Regions from separate parts of the Parafrankia irregularis genome, predicted to be linked through region 2. Evidence: riboswitches for the same ligand, from Rfam matches in the RefSeq annotation. Region 2 holds a riboswitch; each other region holds the start of a gene.

The links. A riboswitch is a leader RNA that binds a small molecule or an ion and turns the genes downstream of it on or off. The one in region 2 is predicted to bind cyclic di-AMP.
Region 1: it holds a riboswitch for cyclic di-AMP, as region 2 does, so the genes downstream of both, AWX74_RS22515 (peptidoglycan-binding protein) here and AWX74_RS21315 (transglycosylase family protein) in region 2, are expected to answer to the same signal.
Region 3: it holds a riboswitch for cyclic di-AMP, as region 2 does, so the genes downstream of both, AWX74_RS35015 (transglycosylase family protein) here and AWX74_RS21315 (transglycosylase family protein) in region 2, are expected to answer to the same signal.

What each region holds. Positions count from the first base shown of each region.
Region 1 covers NZ_FAOZ01000016.1:26,751-34,105, reverse strand. Annotated here, with positions in the region: gene AWX74_RS22520 (serine hydroxymethyltransferase) at 1-1,222, shown strand, start outside; cyclic di-AMP (ydaO/yuaA leader) riboswitch at 1,785-1,946, shown strand; gene AWX74_RS22515 (peptidoglycan-binding protein) at 2,216-2,959, shown strand; gene mce (methylmalonyl-CoA epimerase) at 3,448-3,873, shown strand; gene AWX74_RS22505 (hypothetical protein) at 4,021-4,371, opposite strand; gene AWX74_RS22500 (LppP/LprE family lipoprotein) at 4,407-4,925, opposite strand; gene AWX74_RS22495 (DUF5134 domain-containing protein) at 5,045-5,668, opposite strand; gene AWX74_RS22490 (hypothetical protein) at 5,728-5,961, opposite strand; gene AWX74_RS22485 (response regulator transcription factor) at 6,224-6,880, opposite strand; gene AWX74_RS22480 (response regulator) at 7,062-7,355, shown strand, end outside.
Region 2 covers NZ_FAOZ01000014.1:135,057-142,411, reverse strand. Annotated here, with positions in the region: gene AWX74_RS21325 (DedA family protein) at 43-636, opposite strand; gene fbaA (class II fructose-bisphosphate aldolase) at 924-1,958, shown strand; cyclic di-AMP (ydaO/yuaA leader) riboswitch at 3,619-3,844, shown strand; gene AWX74_RS21315 (transglycosylase family protein) at 3,850-4,536, shown strand; gene AWX74_RS21310 (transglycosylase family protein) at 6,119-6,862, shown strand; gene AWX74_RS21305 (DUF3151 domain-containing protein) at 6,998-7,355, shown strand, end outside.
Region 3 covers NZ_FAOZ01000042.1:4,029-11,383, forward strand. Annotated here, with positions in the region: gene AWX74_RS35005 (hypothetical protein) at 1-282, opposite strand, end outside; gene AWX74_RS35010 (hypothetical protein) at 389-1,981, opposite strand; gene AWX74_RS35015 (transglycosylase family protein) at 2,256-2,633, opposite strand; cyclic di-AMP (ydaO/yuaA leader) riboswitch at 2,646-2,823, opposite strand; gene AWX74_RS35020 (helix-turn-helix domain-containing protein) at 3,232-3,840, opposite strand; gene AWX74_RS35025 (FMN-binding glutamate synthase family protein) at 3,983-5,317, opposite strand; gene AWX74_RS35030 (glutamate synthase) at 5,421-6,284, opposite strand; gene AWX74_RS35035 (class II glutamine amidotransferase domain-containing protein) at 6,272-7,225, opposite strand; gene glnT (type III glutamate--ammonia ligase) at 7,272-7,355, opposite strand, start outside.

The DNA.
Region 1 (7,355 bases), on a different contig from region 2:
CGAGATCGCCGGCCTGGTCGAGTCCGAGGCCCAGCGCCAGTTCGAGAAGATCCGGCTGATCGCCTCCGAGAACTACGTCTCCACCGCCGTCCTCGAGGCCTCCGGCTCCGTCCTGACGAACAAGTACTCCGAGGGCTACGCCGGCAAGCGCTACTACGAGGGCCAGCAGTTCATCGACCCGGTCGAGACCCTGGCGATCGACCGGGCGAAGGCGGTGTTCGGCGTCGAGCACGCGAACGTCCAGCCGTATTCGGGCTCGCCCGCCAACCTGGCCGTCTACCTGGCGTTCCTGCAGCCGGGCGACGCCGTGATGGGCATGGGCCTGCCCTCGGGTGGCCACCTGACCCACGGCTGGACGGTGTCGGCCACCGGCCGCTGGTTCCAGGGGGTCCGGTACGGAGTACGCCAGGACACCGGGCGGGTCGACCTCGACGAGGTGCGTGACCTCGCGCTCCAGCACCGGCCAAAGGTGATCTTCTGTGGTGGGACCGCGATCCCCCGCACCATCGACTTCCCCGCCTTCGCGGCGATCGCGGGCGAGATCGACGCCGTGCTCGTGGCGGACATCTCCCACATCGCCGGCCTGATCGCCGGTGGCGCCCACCCCTCGCCCGTGGGCCACGCACCGGTCATCACCACCACCACGCACAAGACCCTGCGCGGGCCCCGCGGCGCGATGATCATGTCGGACGCGGCGCACGCGTCCGCCCTCGACAAGGCGGTGTTCCCAGGCCTGCAGGGCGGCCCGCACAACCACACGACCGCCGCCATCGCGGTCGCGCTGCGCGAAGCCACCACCCCGGACTTCCGCGAGTACGCCCACCGCGTCGTCGCGAACGCGAAGGCGCTCGCCGAGGCGCTGTCCGCCCGCGGTTTCGACCTCGTCACCGGCGGCACCGACAACCATCTGATCCTGATCGACCTGACCAGCCGTGGCGTCGCCGGCAAGCCGGCCGCGAAGGCGCTGGACCGGGCCGGTATCGAGCTCAACTACAACACCGTTCCGTTCGATCCGCGCAAGCCGTTCGACCCGTCCGGCGTCCGGCTGGGAACGGCCGCGATCACCACCCGCGGACTGCAGCCGGAGCAGATGCCGACGCTGGCGGGCTGGATCGACGAGGCCGTGAAGGCCGCGGGCGACGACGACGAGACCACCATCAGCCGCATCGCCGGCGAGGTGCGAGACCTGATGACGGCCTACCCGATGTCCGGCTGGGTCTGATCACATCGCATATCCGCTCGGGCTCGCCCGGTCCACTGGCCGGGCGAGCCTGTTCCTGACGACGGCGCGGTCGACGGGAGAGCGCCCACACCGCCAGCTTGCCCGCGACGTATGGGGCGGTTCCGCGGAACCGCCCCGCCAGTCACCGTAGGACGTCGGCGAGGGCCCACGGGTACGGGGCAGGGGTCCGGTATTCCACTGTCGCCGGAGATGCTACGCACATCACAGCCGACTCGGCGATCGTGAGCCGACAGGCCCGCCAGAGATCACTGCGGATCGGTCACCACTCTCCCGGACGACCCGGTCACCACACGCAGCTCAAGCAGCCGACAGAACGCCGCATACACCACATCGGCGGCACCGGCGGTACTCGGCGGACCCTCTCCCCCCTTCGTCGCGTACAGTGCGCATACACCAACCTGTTGTACGCATCGTGACCAGGTAGCGCCACAAAAGGGCAAAAACTAGTACTTGCGACTACCCTTAGTAGTTCGTTACGGTGTGCTGGCACCAAACAAGCGACGGGTCGTACGCCGAGTTCTGCCCTAGGCCCGTCGTCCCCTCCTAGTGACCACCAGGGCAGAAGCGGGGGAACCAGGTTCCTCCGGATGGCCACCGCACCCAGGGCGGCCGTCCTCGGGGTGAAGTCGCCGCGCAACGCGCGCCGACCGGGCTTCCCGGCCCGAACCCGACAGCTAACCTCGCAGGCGTACGGGAAGGATCTGCGTGTACGCATGCTTCGAATAGCAGCCGGGACTGCATCCGTCCCTCGGAACGCCGCCGCGGTAATGCCGCGCCCGTAACCCGGGGTTGACACCGGAGATCTGGGGCCCGCTCGGGCCCGGACAAATTTCACGCCGATAGCAGAACGCGCGTCCATTCGCGCGCCTTTCGCGACCCAATTTCGTCGCGACTCATTGATCCGTGTACGGATCGTTGGCGCCTGAAGACGCCCTACCCGCCTGCTCTTCAACGTAGAAACGAGATATCTTGATGTCGACCGGAAAGCACCGCAAGTCCCCCAGCGTCCGCCGCCGAGGCCGTGGTCGCTCCGCTGCTGTTGCCGCGGCAAGCGTTATCGGGGCATCCGCCGGCCTGTTCCTCACCGCGAGCCCCGCCAGCGCGGCGGTAATCTCGGACACCAGCATCGCGCAGGCGGCGAAGAACGCCGGCCTGAACTCCTGCCGCGGAATTCCGCTGAGCACCTGGGTCGCCGTCGCGCTCGCCGAGTCGGGCGGCAACACCACCGCCCACGCGACCGTCGGTGAGGACTCCCGCGGCCTGTGGCAGATCAACATGCGCGCGCATGCCAGCTGGGTCGGAAACCGCGACCTCTACGACCCGAACGTCAACGCCTGGGCCGCACGGCAGGTCTGCCAGAGCCAGGGCATCACCGCGTGGAGCGCCTACACCAACGGCATGCACACGAAGTACCTGGCTCGTGGAGCCGCGGCAGCCGCGGCCGTGGGCAACTCGGTGAGCACCACGGTGTCCACCGCGCCGTCCGCCAGCGCCAACCGCGCCGTCGACTCGGGCTACATGCGGCTGGGCGTGTCCGGCCCCCGCTGGGATGTCTCCCTGGTGCAGGACCAGCTGCGTAAGCTCGGCTACCCGATCGTCGTCGACGGCTACTTCGGACCGCAGACCAACCACATGGTCATCGACTTCCAGAAGAAGCACGGCCTGGTGCCCGACGGCGTCATCGGCCCGCTCACCCACAAGGCCCTGTTCGGCTGATCGGCCGCACAACCGAATACCTGAGCGAGCGACCGGTCGATCAGCTGACCCTGGTCAGCTGATCGGAATCACCGATCGACTCGACGCACCGTCCCCGCCGCGGGCCCCTGGACATCCAGAGGCGTCACGGCGGGGACGCCGCGTTTTCCGGTGATAACCCGCACCCCCGGCATAGACTCGGCAGAAATGCGATCAAGCCGAGCTCCAGGCACCGTTACACGCCTTCCATTAATCACTACAGGCAACGCGGATCTTCTTGTGGATCCGAGCGGGGATTTCATACCGACTGCGGTGACTGGGACCCTTCCCGCACCACTCGTGATGAAACTTCGACGAAGCCCGGGGTGACGCGCGCCACAGGTCGGTGGTGACCGGGACACGGCGTACTGGATTCAGTGGACCGCAACGCCGTATCCGGGCACTCTCGGAGGCTGGGCCCGGGCCGGACGCCGCCACGGGCCGACCGTCCTACGACCAGGAGCGATGTTGTGCTGACCAGGATCGACCATGTCGGGATCGCCGTGGCCTCGCTGGAGGAGGCCATTCCTCGCTACGAGGCCGCATTCGGCCTGACGGTCGCGCATCAGGAGACCAACGAGGCGCAGGGCGTGCGCGAGGCCATGCTGCTGGTCCACAAGGGCGACACCGGCGGTTCCTACGTCCAGCTGCTGGAGCCGATCCGCGAGGACACCCCGGTCGGCAAGTTCCTGGCCAAGAAGGGGCCGGGCATCCACCACATCGCCTACGGCGTGGGTGACATCGACTCCGCGCTGGCCGCGCTCACCGTCGCCGGCTTCGACCTGGTCAACAAGACGCCCGTGCATGGCACGGCCGGCAGCCGCATCGCCTTCATGCACCCGAAGGGTGTCGGCGGTGTGCTCACCGAGCTGGTCGAGGCACCGGAAGGGCACTGACTCGGCGCCCCCGCACCGGCTCCCACACAAGGCACCGGGCGTCGGCCATCCCGCCGACGCCCGGTGCCCCACAGCCCGCAGTCCCCAGCCCGCAGCCCGCAGCCCGCGATCACCCGTGGGCCGTGAAGGCCCACCCGGCTGCCATCGTCACCACAGCACCGCGATCGCCACGTTGGCCACCCCGAGCCCACCTGCGGCGTGAGCCAGGGCCGCCGGCGCCTCGCGGCCGCGGGCGTTGCCCACGACGGCGACGCCGGCGACTGCCGCCGCGACGACGAGCTTGACCGCGATCTTGGCGTTGTCCACGTCCCGGTCCACGGCCCCGCTGGACGCAAGCCCCACCAGGATCATGCCCGTGACGATCTGGACGAGGGCGCCGTGCAGGATGCCGGGCGTGATGACCGGATGCGGCGAGCGGATCTGCGCGAGCCACCCTCCGACAATCATGGCCATCCCGACCAGGTGAAACACAACAACGATGTTGTAGACCACGCCCATGACGTCTTTTCTACAGGACGTAGAACATGGCCGGTTCAGCGGCGGCTCGTCGGAGCCGACCAGTCGTTGGTCGGGATCGGGTCGAGCGCCTGCACCGCGGTGCCGTTCCACCGGAAGCGCACCGTGGCCGCCCCCGCCGACGGGCAGCACATCGGATCATCAGGGCGGTACAGGTCGTACTGAAGCGCCACGGTGTCACTCGTGGACCACACCCACCGCACGTTCGCACTCGCGACGCTGTCGGTTCCGACGAACCGGCCGTGGTTGAAGAAGAACGCCTGCTGCGGATGTCCGTCCACGGATGACGTCAACCGCCCCACGATCGCGCTCAGCGCCCAGGCGGGTTCGTAGCTGCTGCTCCCCATCGGCGTGTAGCCGCGTTCCCGCACCAGTTGCACCGCCTGCGCGGGTGTCAACGCACCGGCCGGGGCCGCAGGTGTCGCGGTGCCTGGTGTGACAGCCGGTGTGCTCGCCGGTGCGGCGAAACTCGCCGAAGCCGTCACGGTCAGCACTGCGGTGAAGGTCAGCACGAAGATGAGCACGATGCGCCGCATGGGTCGCCCCCTTGGCCTCGTTTCCGCCAACCGGGTGACCATAGGCGCCCGTGGCGCGCTCCGCCCGCCAGGAAGGCGATTCGCGCGCTATCGGAACAGCGCGGATCAGAACATCGCGGTCAGACGTGCCCGAGAAACATCAGCACCATCCCGCCCGACATGACCAGCCTGGTGCCCCGCGGAACGACCGGATCCGGAAACGCCCTGACCAGCCAGGCGGTGATCCTGCGGGCGGATGTCCGCGCCGCCCAGCGGGCGGGCAGGCCCACCAGGGCCACCAGGCAGGCTCCGGCGAAGACGGCGACGCACCAGGCGCCGAGGGCGCCGTCGGTGCGCAGCGGCCAGCCCGCGAAACCGACCGCGCCCGACATGCACGCCATCGCCGCCGACTCGACGACGACCATGGCGCAGCATGACCAGACTCCGGGCGTCCCACAGTGTGGATGCAGCACCACCATCGCCAGCATGACGAGCGCGAGTGCCAGGTACACGGCGAAGAACGGCCACGCTCCGATGAGCCGCGGCGGGCCGACGAACATCACCGCCATCCCCGCCGCGACCAGCACGTGGGCGACCTCGATCCAGCCATCGGCGACCGTATGACCGGCCACCGGATGGCCCTCCGCCGGATGACCGGCCACCGGATGACCGAGCGTCAGGCGCCCGGCCGGGGTGGAGCGAAGCAGCCCGTACAGCCGCACGAGGTGAACCGCCGCCACCACCGCGGCCGCCGCGGCAGCCACGGCGGTGACCGGCCCCGGTAGCGGACCGAGCTCGGCCGCTACGGAATGAGGATGACCGGTCACCCTCCAGCGGCGATTTCGGCCGCCACCAGGGAGGTGATCCGGCCCGCGCGGGCCTCGTCGACGATGACTTCGAGCTGCTCGATGCTCATCTGGATCCGCTGGCCGAAGTCGTCCGTGAGCACAACCCGCCGGGTGGCCTCAGCCTCATGATCGATGTAGAGCTCCGGGCAGCCACAGCTGCACTTGCCACAGAACGTGATGACGCGACTCAAGGCTTCCGAACCGCTCACAGCACCTCCCCGCTGACACGGCAAACAGAAGATCATCTGAAGTGTAAGCCGTCGGGCCCGTCGAGCCGGGGCGTTCCGAACACCATCACATTGTCGTGACAAGGTGCCCGGCAGGCGCTCCCCGGCGCAGGCCAGACGCCGCCCGGGCGCTGCTCGCCACCACCCGGACGCCATCCGGCGCCAGACAGACGCTACTTGACCCCAGGCAACCACAGCCGGGTGCGGCCGGCACCCGGCCGGGTGCCGCACCCAGCTGTGCCGCTCAGCTGTGCCGTGCGGCCTCCAGCCAGGCGAGCACCGCGAGCACGCGCCTGTTCTCGGTGGGCTCCATCCGCAGGCCGAGCTTGGCGAAGATGCTGGCGATGTGGGACTCGACCGTCTTCGGGCTCAGGTGCACCTGTTGGGAGATCCCGCTGTTCGACAGCCCCTGCGCCATCAGTTCGAGGATTCGCCGTTCGCGGTCGGACAGCCCGAGCAGGCGGTGCGACTGCGGGTAGCCGGCGAGCAGGCGCGCGGCGATGTGCGAGTCGATGACGGGCTGCCCGTCCCGCAGTCGCTCAAGCGCGTCCCGCAGCGCCTGCCGGTTGGTGATGTTGTCCTTGCGCATGTAGCCGATCCCGTCGGCACCGCCGGCGAAAAGGTCGGCCGCGAACGGGTCGTCGTCGTGGGCGGTGACGACGAGAATGCCCATCGACGGGTGCGCGTCGCGCAACGCGCGGGCGGTCAGCAGCCCCTCGTTGGTCCGGGTGGGCGGCATCCGCATGTCCACGATCGCGACGTCGGGAGGAGCCTCGCGCACGGCCGCGAGCAGTTCGGTGCCGGTCGGCACCGACGCCGTGACCTGGACGCCGATCGTCGTGAGCAGAACACCGAGTGCCTCTCTGATGAGCCCACTGTCCTCCGCGATCGCAACACGCACACCGGATCTTCTCACGCCGGTGCTCACTGAGCCTTTTCCATCGTCGACTCCGACCTGCGGCACCCCGACGGTGCACCGTGAGATGGAAGAGGCTCACTGTCCCGATCACACCGGGATAACCCCCGGACGTTCCCGGGTAGGGCCGGTAGCCGCACCGGGACGAGTCCGGTACACCTGACCGATGCGGGTAGCGATCGCGGATGACAGCCCACATCTGCGCGCGGGGCTGCGTGCGCTCGTGGCCAGTGTCGGCGCGCAGGTCGTCGCGGTCGTCGGCCGCGGTCACGACCTCGTCGACGTCGTCACGGACGCCCCCGTCACCGAGCCGGTGGATGTCGCCCTGGTCGACATGCGGATGCCGCCGACCCTCACCGACGAGGGCCTGCGTGCCGCGCGGCAGATCAAGGCGCTGCGCCCGGCCACGGCGGTCCTGGTCTTCTCCGCCGACGACGAGGCGCCGTACGCGGCAGACCTG
Region 2 (7,355 bases):
ATGCGGCAGCGCGCCTGGGACGACGCGGGGTACGGGAGCGGATCAGCCCGCACTCGTACCCGCGGGGTCCTCCACGCTCCGCGAGCGGGCCACCCGCCTGCGCATGAGCTCGCCCCCCGCCCCGGCGAGCACGGACACCACGATCACCACGACCCCGATCCAGACCGCGGCATCGCGCAGGCCGGGAACGGCCGAGGCCGCATAGCCGAGCAGGACCAGGCCGGTTCCCCAGATGACGGCCCCGGCGATCACCGCCGCGCCGAACCGGTGCCTGGGCATCGACACCGCGCCGGCCAGGACCGGGGCGAACGTCCGCGCCCAGGGCACGAACCGAGCCGCGATCAGCGTGGCCGCGCCGAAGCGCTGGTAGAAGTCCTCCGTTCGAACCAGCGCTCCCGCATGGCGGCGTTCAAGGTACGGGCGGCCGAGATGACGGCCGGTCGCATACCCGACAACGGCGCCGAGGCTCGCCGCCACCGGCACACCGAACGCGAGTACGAGGATCGAGACGTCGGCTGACGGGTCGGCTGCGACCAGACCCGCACCGAACAGCACGGTGTCGCCGGGGAGCCAGAAGCCGACCAGGACCCCACTCTCCACGAAAATCACCGCGAAGAGGATGGCGTAGAGGGTCATCCCAGAGAGGTCTTCGATGTCCACGAGGCCAGTCTGCCGCCGGAGCGCGATCAGGATGAGACATCCGACCAGCTTCCGGCGATGTCACGTGGAACCACACCCGTCCGAGCCGGGTGACGTCATACCCTTCGGCCAACACCTGCCGTCGGCACGCGTCGGGCGCAACCGCGCCCCGGGATCTCCGGGGGGTGGTGGCGGGTTCGGCGGCGCGTCCGGCGCCACGGCCCGCGGTGGCTTGGTGCCACCGGGCGGTCGGGCGCCCCTAGACCTTTCGAGGAGCTCCACCGATGCCCATCGCCAGCCCAGACGTCTACGCCGAGATGCTCAGCCAGGCGAAGTCGAACGCCTACGCCTACCCCGCCATCAACGTGACCTCGTCGCAGACCCTCAACGCAGCGCTGCGGGGCTTCGCGGAGGCCGGCAGTGACGGAATCGTCCAGGTCTCAACCGGCGGCGCCGAGTTCCTTTCAGGCACGACCATCAAGAACATGGTGCTCGGGGCCGAGGCACTCGCAGAGTACGCGCACCACGTCGCCAAAGCATACCCGGTAAACATCGCGCTGCACACGGATCACTGCCCGGCAGACAAGCTTGACACCTACATTCGCCCACTTATCGCAATCTCCCGTGAGCGAGTTTCCCAGGGGCGGGATCCGCTTTTCCAGTCCCATATGTGGGACGGCTCCGCGGTAGAGCTCGAGGAAAACCTCAAGATTGCGGACGAGCTGCTCGCCGACTGTCGGGCCGCGCGTATCGTGCTGGAGGTCGAAATCGGCGTCGTGGGCGGCGAGGAGGACGGTGTCGTCGGCGCGATCGACGAGAAGCTCTACACCACTCCCGGCGATATGTTCCGCACCGCCGAGGTGCTCGGAACCGGGGAGAAGGGTGCTTACATGCTGGCCGCGACGTTCGGCAATGTTCACGGCGTGTACAAGCCCGGCAATGTCAAGCTGCGGCCCGCGATCCTTCGCGAGGGCCAGCAGCATGTGGCCGAGAAGCTCGGCCTCGGTGCCGACGCCAAGCCGTTCAACCTCGTATTCCACGGCGGCAGCGGCTCGGACCTCTCCGAGATCCGCGAAACGCTCGACTACGGTGTCATCAAGATGAACGTCGACACCGACACCCAGTACGCATTCACCCGTCCCATCGTGGACCACGTGTTCCGGAACTACGACGGGGTTCTGAAGGTGGACGGCGAGGTCGGGGTCAAGAAGGCCTACGACCCGCGTACCTACGGGAAGGCCGCGGAGACCTCGATGGCGGCACGAGTCGCCCAGGCCTGTTCTGACCTGCGGTCCGCGGGCCGTTCGATCGGCGTCTGACCGACGTCATCCGGGCTCTGCCCGGTCCGTTGACCGACATCTGAGCCGGGCCACGCTGGTCCGGTAGGGACCTCAGTAGTCCGTTCATGCTCCCGGGGGCGCCCACGTTCCCGGGAGCACTCCGCTCGCCTGATGCCGCCCGGCGCATCGTCCGTGTGTACGCCGGCTGAGCCTTGCCCATCGTCGGCTCTGGCCTGTGGCTACAGCGCCCGACAGCGTGAGATGGAGAAGGCTCACCCATCGCGGCGGAGCCCATGCCTGGCTCCGGCTCCTTACCTCTCCTCCCCGCGGCTCCTTACCTCTTCTCCCCGCGGCTCCTGGCGCACCGCTCCGCGCGGCTCGTCGCCCGCTCCCTGTCGCCATCTCCTCCTTGTCTCCCATCTCCCTCTCCTTATCTCCTTCTCCCACTGCTCCGGCTCCCTGTCGCCGCGGGCAGTACGACGGCCCGCCCCGGCCGTCCAGCACCCCCGACACGCCCGCACCTGATCTCAACCGGCAACGCCCGGCCGCTGACAGTCATCTGTCCGGACGACCGGCCGACAGCAGAGTGTGATCTATTTCACTCACAAGTCTCCGGCGGGTGACCAAACCGCGCCCGGCCGCGATCCGGGACGTCAACCGCCCGGAAGCACCCCACAAAGATCGTGCGGCCTGGCGACGGCACATCGCCCGCCATACCGAGCCAGGACACCCTCAGGGCCACAGTGGTCCGATCCCGCGCGGAAGTAGACGCGGCCCGACGACCTGCTCAGACCACACCCTCGACACCAAGGTCACCCACGCCTGGGCAAAGCTTCGTGTGGGCTGCCATGTGGCCTCTTCGACCGATTCGGCCACCCACAGGCTCGCGCGGCAGTGAGGGATCAGTACCAAGCGGCGAATCGGTGGGCGGAACGCACGACCACGGCAGCGGGCCCGCCATCCGGAATCTCCGGCCTCGTCCAGACAGACCGGGAAACGTCCGGCTCGCGACAGGCTCTCCCGACTCGCCCCTCACCGACGTGCGGGGACGTAGTTCGCGCCGCCGTCGACAGCGGGCTGGCCGGACCGGTCGCCACGGGCCCGGCCATTCGCCACATTGCCACCGATGTGACTATCGGCTACCAGGGAGACACCGAGAGGCACCATGGGTGCCACGGTGACGAGGACGCCCGAGTCCGAACGCATCCCCACAAGATCACCCCAGGCCCCGGCGGGGCGGCGCCCCGAGCCCTCGATCCGACCCTCCGACAGGCTCGTCGGCGACGAAAGATACACTTACGTTAACTCATAGTTACGATTGCGTATCTCACATGACGCGACGCCCGAACCTCCATCAGTACAAGAATATAAATTTTCGCCCTCGTTAGTGACGGGATCAGCAGCGAGCGGTAGCCTTGGCTCCGATTCCGGCGAATAGCTCGCAGCGCAGGCAATATCGGCGATCTTTCGCGAGCGTGATCAGTCGGCCCGAACCCTCCATCACGAAACGCCCGCCAAGTTAATGAGCGCGCGTGCGCGCGCGATACCAGGGCCCGCGGCCAATCTCAAGAAGGCGCGCAGGAGTGTGCTCTTCTTCACGTCGACCATTCAATCCTTGTCGCCTCGCCCGACGTTGTGGTTATGGTCTTCGCCGTGCCCGGAGACAGGCCGGGCACCCGACGGGTGCACGCCGAATCCCTGCCCCCATCCGCCGGAAACAAAAACCCGATGGCAGGAGCGGGGGAACCAATACCCGGCCACCGAACCTGGTGGCCTTGGGGTGAAGCCGCAGGGCCGTTGACAGCAATGAGGAACCGTCTTCCTTGCTGTCGAAGGCACAGGATTTGGGAGTTCCTGACATGCGGCCGGGCTTGTTCCCTGCCCGAACCCGACAGCTCACCTCGCAGGCGTGGGGAAGGAAAACTCACGCATGTCCGACGCACGTACCAGTGGCCGACAACGCCGCAGCAGTACCCGCAGCCGGGCCCGCACACTCGTCCCCGTACCCGTCCTTGTCGCGGCGGTCGGAGGCACAATCGCCATCAGCCAACCGGCGAACGCCGCAACGACCTGGGAAGGTCTGCGGCAATGCGAGTCCGGCGGCAACTACACGACGAACACCGGTAACGGCTACTATGGCGCTTACCAGTTCTCCGCCGGGACCTGGCGCAGCCTTGGGTACTCTGGCCTACCACACACCGCTCCACCCGCCCTGCAGGACGAGGCGGCGCTGAAGCTCGCGCTCCGCTCCGGATTCGGCCAGTGGCCGGTGTGCGGGAGCGGAATGGGCGGCGACCAGCTCTCGCCCGGCGCATCGTCGTCGGGATCCGGCAGCCAGGCCTCCCGCACGGCCGAGCGCACCAGTCTGGTCGCGCAGCCCGTCGCCACCACGGGTGTGCCCCCTCTGACGCGCAACTACTTCGCGTCGGTACACAACCAGGTCACTGACGAAATCAGGACCTGGCAGGAAAAGATGAACTCCCTCGGCTACTCCCTCGCCGTCGACGGCTGCTACGGGCCGAAGTCCGCAGCCGCGGCCAGGGACTTCCAGACCGTGCGCGGCCTCGTCGTCGATGGCGTCCTCGGCCCGCAGACCTGGGCGGCCACCTTCGGCTGACGCCTGCCCGCCCCGGCGGAGCACTCGGTCGCCTGCATGCCCGCCCGCTCATCCGCGGGCCCAGCGCGCGGCACCGACAGCCAGCACCCCGTGAAGGCAACCTGCCTTCCGTAGCCGAACCCTCCCGGCTGCACGGGGAAAGCCCCCGCCCGGACTGGATCGACGAGCCTTCCCATCTCATGGTGCACGACCAGAGATACCGCAGGTCGGAGCCGACGATGGAAATGGCTCAACGCTGACAAGGACCCCGCCGCAAACCGGAAGTCGCTCGAGGACGTGCATGCCGTCCTCGTCAGACAACGGTCGGCCCACCGACCGCGTTCCCGCTCCCTGAGAGCGGGCCTTCACGGCCGTCCGACCGGATCCTCGTCCCTCCCTCGCCCCAGCCCCGAAAGCGCGGACGCGCGCCGGGGAGGCTCACCGCACCCGCCCGCTCCGTCCCGGTCGGGCGCGGTGATGCCAGGAGCCCCAGGAACACCCGACCGTGGCTGCACCGTCCCAGCGCGGTTGTCCACACCTGATCCACATCTGAGTTGTCCACGTCTGAGTTGTCGAGCACCTCGCCCGACGGGACGTTCCTCCCGATCCGTCAAGCCCGGGAGGCGTCTCATCCAGTCGGCCGTGACGTGCGACGGCCCGCCCGCCCGGCGCTGACCCAGCCGTGGCGCGCGGGACGCAACGCGGAGCGCCCCAACGGTCCGCGTGTCGCAGGACCCGGACAGCCCCACCGCCGGAGCGGTACCGGCCTCGGGGCAGGTGTCCGGGCGTCGCGGCCCTCCCGCCGACCATCTCGATCACCCGCGGGATGAGTTCGGCGCGCATTCCCTCCACGGTCGCGCCGAACGACCTCCCTCGACGACGCCACCTCACCGCACCGGTCATGGCCAGATCGGTACCCGCCACACACCGGCGATCCCGGTAGGCGGGCGTGGCGTCGGCGCTCTCCAGCTTCCGGTGGCCGGCGCTGTCGCCGGCCCCACACCGCCCCCACCGCCCGCCGCCGACCCGCCCTGGCGCCGCCCCGTGTCCCCGGGCGCCCAGGCCTGGGCCGCCGAGCGGGCATCGCCCGTCATGGACCTTCCTCGGGTCATGGACCGTCCCGGCCTGAAGCCGGCTGGGGCGCCAGCCGCATGACGGACCCCCGGTGCGTCCGAGATGTCGAGGGGACGGTAATGTGGCGCGGTTGGGGTGTGATGACCATCTCCTCCACCCATCCGTCAATTGGCCCGTTCGGGTGACTCCGATATGGTCATTTCCGATCCCGCCCTGGCCAGCGGGATTTGCGTCATGTAGGTAGATCTCGCTACAGTTCCGCCCACTCGCCTCCCCCCGGGGCGAGGTCGTGTGGACGGACGCCGAATCCTGCCCCCGTCCACTCGGCCGGTACTGGAGCGGACGACACAGGGCAGGAGTGGGGGACCCACCATCCGGGCGCATTCGTTGCGTCCTAGGGGTTAAGCCGGCGTACCGATACAGCCGGGACACACCGGTCCGCGAGGACGGCCGGGTCCTGGTACGCCGACCGGGCAGCTTCCAGCCCGAACCCGACAGCTCACCCCGCAGGCGACGGGAAGGACACCTGATGCGGTCGCATGATCGTGATCCCGTCCGTTCGACCGGTCGTGGTGGCAGGCACCGCGCGGCGCAGCCGCCGTCCACCGCCACCCGTGTCCTGCGGACCACCGGGGCCGTCACGGCCCTGGTCGGAACGGGGCTCGCCGTCACCGCGGCCCCTGCCGGCGCCGCGACGGCGGATGATTTCGCCCGGCTGCGCCAGTGCGAGTCCGGCGGCAACTACGCCATCAACACGGGCAACGGCTTCTACGGCGCCTACCAGTTCGACCAGCGCACCTGGACAGGCCTCGGCTACCCCGGTCGACCCGACCAGGCTCCGCCGGCGATGCAGGACGATGCCGCCTACAAGCTGTACGACTCGCGTGGCTGGTCACCGTGGCCGGCCTGCAGCAACAAGCTCGGCCTGACGCGCAACGGCCCGGCCCCGGAATCCTCGGGCACCATCGGCGATGCCGTCGAGCAGGCCCTCACACCGGCCGAGCCGCCCATGACCCTCGAACGCGCACGAAGCCAGGTCGGCACCAACTTCGGCGGTGAAGCGCTGAACGTCGGCATGGGCGACGAGGTACGCGCCGATGCGTTCGTGTGGCAGGCCGAGATGCGCGAGCGCAAGTTCGTGCTGACGGTCGACGGCAAGTTCGGCCAGGAGTCCCAGGGCGTCGCCGCGCTCTACTCGTACCTGACGCGGATCAGCGACGGGCAGCCCGGCGTGGTCGGGCAGAACCTGTGGAGCGCCACCGTCACCAGCTGACCTGGCTCCGGGCGCCTCATGCCAGTCTGGCAGGTCGTCGCATGCCTGGTTGGCCTGTGGGCCGCGGCGGGCCCAGCAGTCAGCCGGTGGGCCCGACCGGTGCCGGGCGTGACGCCGGTCGGGCAGGATGTGCCCATGACGACACCGCCCGCGAACCAGAACCTGCTGTCGGGTCCGCCGCCGACGCTGCTTCCATCCGACGCCGCTGTGGTGGAGGCGCTGAGCTCGGGTGCCGGCGCGGAGTCCGTCGCGGCCCGTTTCCCCGCTGCCTGCCTCGGCTGGGCGATCCTCGCGGAGGAGGCGCTCGGCGCGGGTCAGCCGGTGGCGGCCTACGCCTACGCGCGGACCGGCTATCACCGGGGCCTCGATCAGCTCCGGCGGTCCGGATGGAAGGGCCACGGGCCCATTCCGTGGTCTCATGAGCCGAACCGCGGCTTCCTGCGGGCGCTGGCCGCACTGTCGCGGGCTGCGGCGGAGATCGGCGAGGACGCGG
Region 3 (7,355 bases), on a different contig from region 2:
CGACGAACCAGCGCTCGACGAGGCCGTTCCCGAGGTGACCGCGGGTTCGGGCCTCCCAGTCGTGTCACCGTCACCTGAGCACGACGAAACGGTGAACGCGATGACCGCCAGGAGAATCCCGTGGCGCTTCAGCGGGAGCAGTCGCGGTCGACTCCCGGGGACCGAGGGCAGCACCTGGCCCGCGGTGTCCTTCTTCAGAACGGCATCGTGGCCCGCGGCCGACCCGCCTCGGGCCTCGGCCACCGCCCGTCCACCCAGTCGAAACAGATCACGAACAGCCATGTCTCGCCCACCCCCACGCATGCCAGCGCCGACACAACCACCGGCGCCCGCAACGTCACGAGAACGCTACGGGCGCACCGGTGTCGTCTACTCAGGTCACCGCGCCTCAGGCCGCCACCGGAAGCACGGTCGAGTGGCCGGCATCTCCTGCGGCACGGAGCCCGGGACCGCCCGACGTGGGCTGGCCGGCGATGCTGCGCGGCTCCTGCCGGGCCAGCTTCCCGGCGATCTGGTCAGCGATCAGCTGCAGCCGTTCCATCGGCGGGGCCGGCTCGAGGTTCGTGTACGTGACATTCACCTTAACGCGACCAACACGGAAGAGAAGGATGTCCCTCGCCATGTCGACGGTGACCCCCTGGCCTCGTATCTGTACCGCCAGGCGCACGTACCCAGCGGCTCCGGTCGGCGCCGGGAAAATCTGGGCCCCGGTCAGCTCGTATTCAAGCCCGTCGTCGTCGACGACGGGCCCGTCGGCTTCGGCCTGGACCTCCTTGACCATGCATTCCTCGAACCGGGGATGAGCCAGCAACGCGCGATCAGCGGCGGCCTGTTTCTCGGTCACCACTTCGGCGTATGACTCGATCGTCAAGGGCCTGTCATCGTCGCTCACGAAATTCAGTCCGTCATATGCGGCCTCGGGCTCATATCCGAGGTCTTCCGCCACCACGCCAAGACAGTTCGAGAGCTCGGCGGAGTTCAGCTCGGCCGAGCTCACCTCGTCGGCATCGGCGGGGGCACCAGTGAAGCCGGCCGTCGCCGGGCCTTCGGTCAGCACGTAGTCCTCGGGCCGCAGACCCAGCGCACGCGGCGCTGACGTGGCCGGTCCCGTGGGCCGGCCGGCGATGCTGCGCGGCTGCTGCCGGGCAAGCTTCCCGGAGATCTGGTCAGCGATCAGCTGCAGCCGATCCATCGGCGGGGCCGTCTCGTAGTTCGTGTACGTGACGGTCACCGCGACGTGATCGACGATGAAGACGAGGGTGTCCACCGCCATCTCGTAGGTGAAATCCTGCTCTCGCACCTGCAACGTCACACGCAGGTACCCAGCGGCTCCGGTCGGCGCCGAGGGACGCTGGACCCCGGCCACCTGATATTCGACCCCGTCGCCGTCGGCGCCGGACTCGTCGATTCGGGCCCGGGTCTCCCTGCCCGTGCAGTCCGCGAACCGGGGACTGGCCCACATCGCGCGGACGCCAGCGGCCTGCTTCTCGGTCACTATCTCGGCGTAGGACGAGATGAACGAGTCCCCGTCCTCACTCACGAAGGTCTCGCCGACAGCGGTTGCCTCAGGCTCGTAGTCGAGGTCGGTCGCCGACAGGCCGAGGCAGTCCGCGAACTCAGGGGTGTACCGTTTCGCGGGCTGGTCACCGGCGGTATTGGTCCCGGCGGGAACGCCGGTGAAGTATGTCGTCGCCTCACCCTCGGTCAGCACGTAGTCCTCGGGCCACAGACCCAGCGTGTTCGGCGCCGACGAGGCCGTTCCCGAGGTGACCGCGGTCTCGGGCCTCCCGGTCGTGTCGCCGTCACCCGAGCAGGACGACACGGTGAACGCGATCACCGCCAGAAGAAGCCCGTGGCGCTTCAGCGGGAGCGGTCGCGGTTGACTCCCAGGCACCGAGGGCGACAGCTGGCCCGCGGCCGGGCCGCCCCCGATCTCGCCCGGCGCCCGACCACCCAGTCGAAACAGATCGCGAACAGCCACGTCTCGCCCACCCCCACGCATGCCAGCACCGGCACAACCACCGGATGCCTCCCGCGCGGCAGGCACACGCAACATACGTGCTCTATCGGGACGGAAGGACAGCGAAGCTATCAGACTGCTGTCAGCCCGCTGTCAAATGACTGTCAGCGGACCCAATGAAGATCGGTTAGAATCGATATTTCACTACCAATAACCACCAGAATGCCAGGCAAAATCAATGCGCCCGCAACGTCACGAGAACGTTGCGGGCGCATTGATTGCCGCATACTGTGGATCAGATCTTGCCGCCCCAACAGCTCTTCGAGGCATACCAGGGGCTGGTGCCCTGCTGGGCGTACAGGATGTGGGCACGCTTCCACTGCTCGGCGGCACTGGCGTTCTGCGGCAGGCCCTGGCCGCCGACGGCGTGCCAGGTGCCGGGCATGAACTGGAACAGGCCACCCGCGCCGATCGAGTTCACCGCGCGGGGGTTACCGCCCGACTCGCAGGGAACAACCGCGCTCAGGAAGCGGTGTGCGTCCGGCCGGGCAGCGGCGCTCGCCGGCTGGGACATCGCGATACCACCACCGATCGTCGCGGCAAGCACCGGTGCGACGAGCAGAGCGCGGCCCCGACGGATGGAACGACGGTTCTTGCGGGCAGCCGAAACCATAGCGGACAAAGTTGTGTCCTTCCCCCACGCCTGCGAAGTTAGCTGTCGGGTTCGGGCTAGGGAATCGCCCGGCCGACCGGCGCGTTCAGATCGCGCCCGGTGGCTTCACCCCTGAGGACGTCCGAAGAGAAGGCTCATTCGACGTCCGGGAACCTGGGTCCCCCGCCCCTGCCTGCGGTTCTGTTAATCACCGGGTGTGGCAGGGTTCGGCGTGCCACCCGATGCGCGCTCCCCAGGTCGGAAGCACGGCCAAGACGTTACACACGAACCGCAAACCATTTCAAAGCCTTTGTGACGAGCGCCACATCCGGCACTGCGGCCTTGAATTCCACCGGCATCGCGTCCCCTCGGCCGCATATTCACCGTTTCCTCCCGGCGTCATTCGGCCAGGGTCAGCGATTCGGCACTATCGGTCGACCCGACCGCCACGCAAGGTGCGCGACGCGTTCGTGCCCGCGACCGAAATTCCGGCCGCGGCGACGAAGAATCTTCCTGAACCGAATTCCGACACATCATGAAGTCGACCGTTTTCGACCGCGCGGCGGGACGACGGCGGGGGTGATCGGCCGGACGGCGACGGAGGCCGGCAAAGGCCGGATCAGGGCTGGCCGGCGCCGACCTCGCCGTAGGCCACGACCGACAGGAACCGGATAGGCAGCTGGACCAGCTCCCGCGGCCCGTGCGCGCCCTCGCCGTCAAGCTGCAGCGCGTCGCCGGGGCGCATGACGTAGCTGGCATCGCCGTGGCCGTAGATCATCTCCCCTTCGAGCATGTAGAGCAGTTCGGTGCCCGGGTGTTGGAAGAGCGGGAACTCCTCGCTGCGCTCGGTCAGCGTGACGATGTGGGCCTCCATCCGCTTGTGCGGGCCGCGCAGTGCTCCGAGCAGGGTGTACTCGTGGCCCACCCTGGTCCCCCGCTGGGTGATCCGCGGCCCGGTGCCGGCGCGGGTGAAGACCGCCTCCCGGGCGGCGTCAGCACCGCGGAACAGGGACGTCACCGGCACGTCGAGCGTCTCGGCGAGCCGGTCGAGCGTGGTCAGGCTGCAGGAGATCGACGCGTTCTCCACCTTCGAAATCATCGCGCTGGACACACCGCTGCGCGCCGCGAGCTCGGCCAGGGTCAGCCCACGGTCATGGCGCAGGCGCCGGACGTTGCCCGCGATGGCACGCTCCAGCCGCCCCTGCCGGGACGCGTTCTCCTCCCCCACACCCGAAACACTAGCGATGGCGCCCTCTTTGCCCGATCCGTCCGGCAGCCTGCTCAGCTGACCGTCCGGCCGCCCGAGTGGCTGCCTGCTCGGCTGCCCGTCCAGCTGCCCGGGCGGCTCGCCGCTCAGCGCGTCTCCCCGTTCACCGGTCGGCGCCGGGGATCCAGGTGGTCCCGGCGAGCGGCACCCGGGCCATCGCCGCGGCTTCGACCGTCAGCGCGACGAGGTCCTCGGGCTCCAGATTGCGCAGGTGGGCCTTGCCGCAGGCACGGGCCAGCGTCTGCGCCTCCATGGTCAGCACCCGCAGGTAGTTCGCGAGTCGCCGGCCGCCCTCGACCGGATCGAGCCGGGCCGCGAGCTCCGGATCCTGGGTGGTGATGCCGGCCGGGTCACGGCCGTCCTGGAAGTCGTCGTAGTAGCCGGCCGCCGAGCCGAGCCGCTCGTACTCGGCCGCGTACCGTGGATGGTTGTCACCGAGCGCGATCAGCGCCGCCGTGCCGATGGCGACGGCGTCGGCGCCGAGCGCCATCGCCTTCGCGACGTCCGCCCCGGTACGGATGCCACCGGAGACGATCAGCTGGACCCTGCGGTGCAGGCCGAGCTCGTCCAGCGCCTGCACCGCCTGCGGCAGCGCGGCCAGCGTCGGGATGCCGACGTGCTCGATGAAGACGTCCTGGGTGGCGGCGGTGCCGCCCTGCATGCCGTCGAGGACGACGACGTCCGCGCCGGCGGCGACCGCGAGCTTCACGTCGTAGTAGGTGCGGCTCGCGCCGATCTTGACGTAGATCGGCTTCTCCCAGTCGGTGATCTCACGCAGTTCGAGGATCTTGATGGCGAGGTCGTCGGGGCCGGTCCAGTCCGGGTGCCGGCAGGCGGAGCGCTGGTCGATACCGGGCGGCAGGGTACGCATGGCGGCGACCCGATCGGAGATCTTCTGGCCGAGCAGCATGCCGCCGCCGCCGGGCTTCGCGCCCTGCCCGAGCACCACCTCGATGGCGTCGGCCTTGCGCAGGTCGGTCGGGTTCATTCCGTAGCGCGACGGCAGGTACTGGTAGACGAGGTGCTTCGACTGGTCTCGCTCCTCGGGGGTCATCCCGCCGTCGCCGGTGGTGGTGGACGTCCCGACCTCGCTCGCGCCGCGGCCGAGCGCCTCCTTCGCCTGCGCGGAGAGAGCCCCGAAGCTCATCCCGGCGATCGTCACCGGAATGTCGAGGTGCAGCGGGTACTTCGCGTTGCGGTCCCCGAGGATCACATCGGTGCCGCACCGCTCGCGGTAGCCCTCCAGCGGGTAGCGGGACATCGACGCGCCCAGGAACAGCAGGTCGTCGAAATGCGGCAGGGCCCGCTTCGCCCCCCAGCCGCGAATGTCGTAGACGCCGCTGCCCGCGGCCCGCTGAATGCCGGCGATGGTGGCGCGGTCGAAGGTCGCCGACTCGCGCAGGCCATAGGTGGCGGGCGACGAAGGATAGCCGGACATGAATCTCCTCAGGCTACGGACGATGTCCGCGGTCAGTGCGCCTTTTCCATCTCACGTTTGTCGAGCGCTGTAGCCACAGGCCGGAGTCGACGGTGGAAAAGGCTCAGTACGCGTCCGAGTTGTGGGCGGCGAAGTGGTAGAGCGTGCGGGCCGAGCCGTAGCGGCGGAACTCGGCCGGGTCGTACCCCTGTTCCCCCGGCTCCCCTGGTTTCCCGGGCTCCCCGAGGCCGGCGGCGGTGAGCAGCTCGGCCAGCTCCGCCCGGTGCTCGTCCCGCATCGGCTTCTCCACACAGTCCGCGCCGAGGGAACCGACCTTGCCGCGGACGTAGATCCGGGCCTCGTAGATCGAGTCACCGAGCCCGTCCCCGGCGTCGCCGCAGACCACCAGCCGCCCCGCCTGCGCCATGAAGGCGCTCATCGGACCGATGTCACCACCGACGACGATGTCGACGCCCTTCATCGAGATCCCGCAGCGCATCGACGCGGACCCCTCGATCACCAGCAGCCCGCCGTGCGCGGTCGCCCCCGCCGACTGCGACGCGTCCCCGCGGACCCGCACCAGCCCCGACATCATGTTCTCGGCGACCCCGGTGCCCGCGTTGCCGTGCACGACCACGGTCGCACCGTCGTTCATCCCGGCGCAGTAGTAGCCCACATGACCGCGGATGTCGATCGTGACCGGCGCGTTCACCCCGGCCGCGATCGCGTGCGCCCCCTGCGGCCGCAGCACCTCGAACGCTGCCGGAACGACATCCGCGACGCCGCCCGCAACGCGGTCCGACGGCCGCGCCAGGCCGGACGGCTGCCCGCTCGCGCCGCCCACGCCGCCCACGCCGCTCGCGCCAAGCGCGTGCAGCGCGGCGTTGAGCTCGCGGACCTTCGACGTCGACAGGTCGAACGTGCGGGTGTCCGTCACGCGGGTGTCCGCCCTGCTGGTAGCGGTGTCCGCCCCCGTCAGCGCTGCCATGCGTAGACCCTTTCCGGCTCGGGCTCGTAGATGCGGGCGGTGTCGATGCCCGGCAGGTCCGCCAGGGCGCGGAACTCGGACGCCATCGCCACCCAGGCGTCGGTCTCGGCGATGATCGCCGGCTTGCAGGCGATCGCGTCCCGGACGACCGCGAACCCGTCGGCGCTGGTCACCAGCAGCGTGTAGAACCCGTCGAAGCGCTCGCACAGCCCGCGCAGCGCCTTGTCGAGATCCTCACCGGCGGCCAGGCGGGCGGCGACGAAGCGGGCACCGACCTCCGAGTCGTTGTCCGAGTCGAACCGCACCCCCTCGGCCTGCAGCTCACGCCGGATCGTCGCGTGGTTCGCGAACGAGCCGTTGTGGACGAGGCACTGGTCCGGCCCGACGGAGAACGGGTGGCAGCCCTGCGGAGTCACCGCCGACTCGGTCGCCATCCGGGTGTGCGCGAGCCCCTGCCAGCCGGACGCGCCGGCCAGGTCGTAGACGCCGGCGAGCCGCCGCGGGTCACCGGTGCCCTTGTAGACGGTCAGATCCGTCCCCGACCCGACGATCAGCGCCGCGGGCAGCGCCCGACGCACCGCCGCGACCAGGTCGTCGAGGGGGACGGAGGCGGCGACCACGGTGGTGTCACCGGCCACGGTGACCAGCGGCGATGTCTGGGCACCTGCCCCTGGACGCGCATCCGCCCCTGAACCCGCATCTGCGCCGGCCAGCGCCGAGGCGATCAGCGTTCCGACATCCGCGGGTTCGGTGGACGTCCCGCCGAGCAGCAGTGAGACCGCGGCATGGCCTGGCGGACAGCGGCGGACGTCCCCGTAGACGGCGACGCCGGCCGAGTCGGGGCCGCGTTCGACGACCTGGCCCAGCATGGACTCCAGGAGACGTCCGAGCCGCGGGTACAGGTCAGGGTCACGCAGGTGGAGTCCGACGATCCCGCACACGGGCCGTCTCCTCTCTGTGTTCTCTTCGGTTCTGTGTTCGCTTCGGTCAGAAGGCGGTGAGGTAGCGGTCGTGCTCCCAGGAGCTCACCGTGCCGTGCCAGGCGAAGAACTCGTCCCGCTTCAGCTCGGC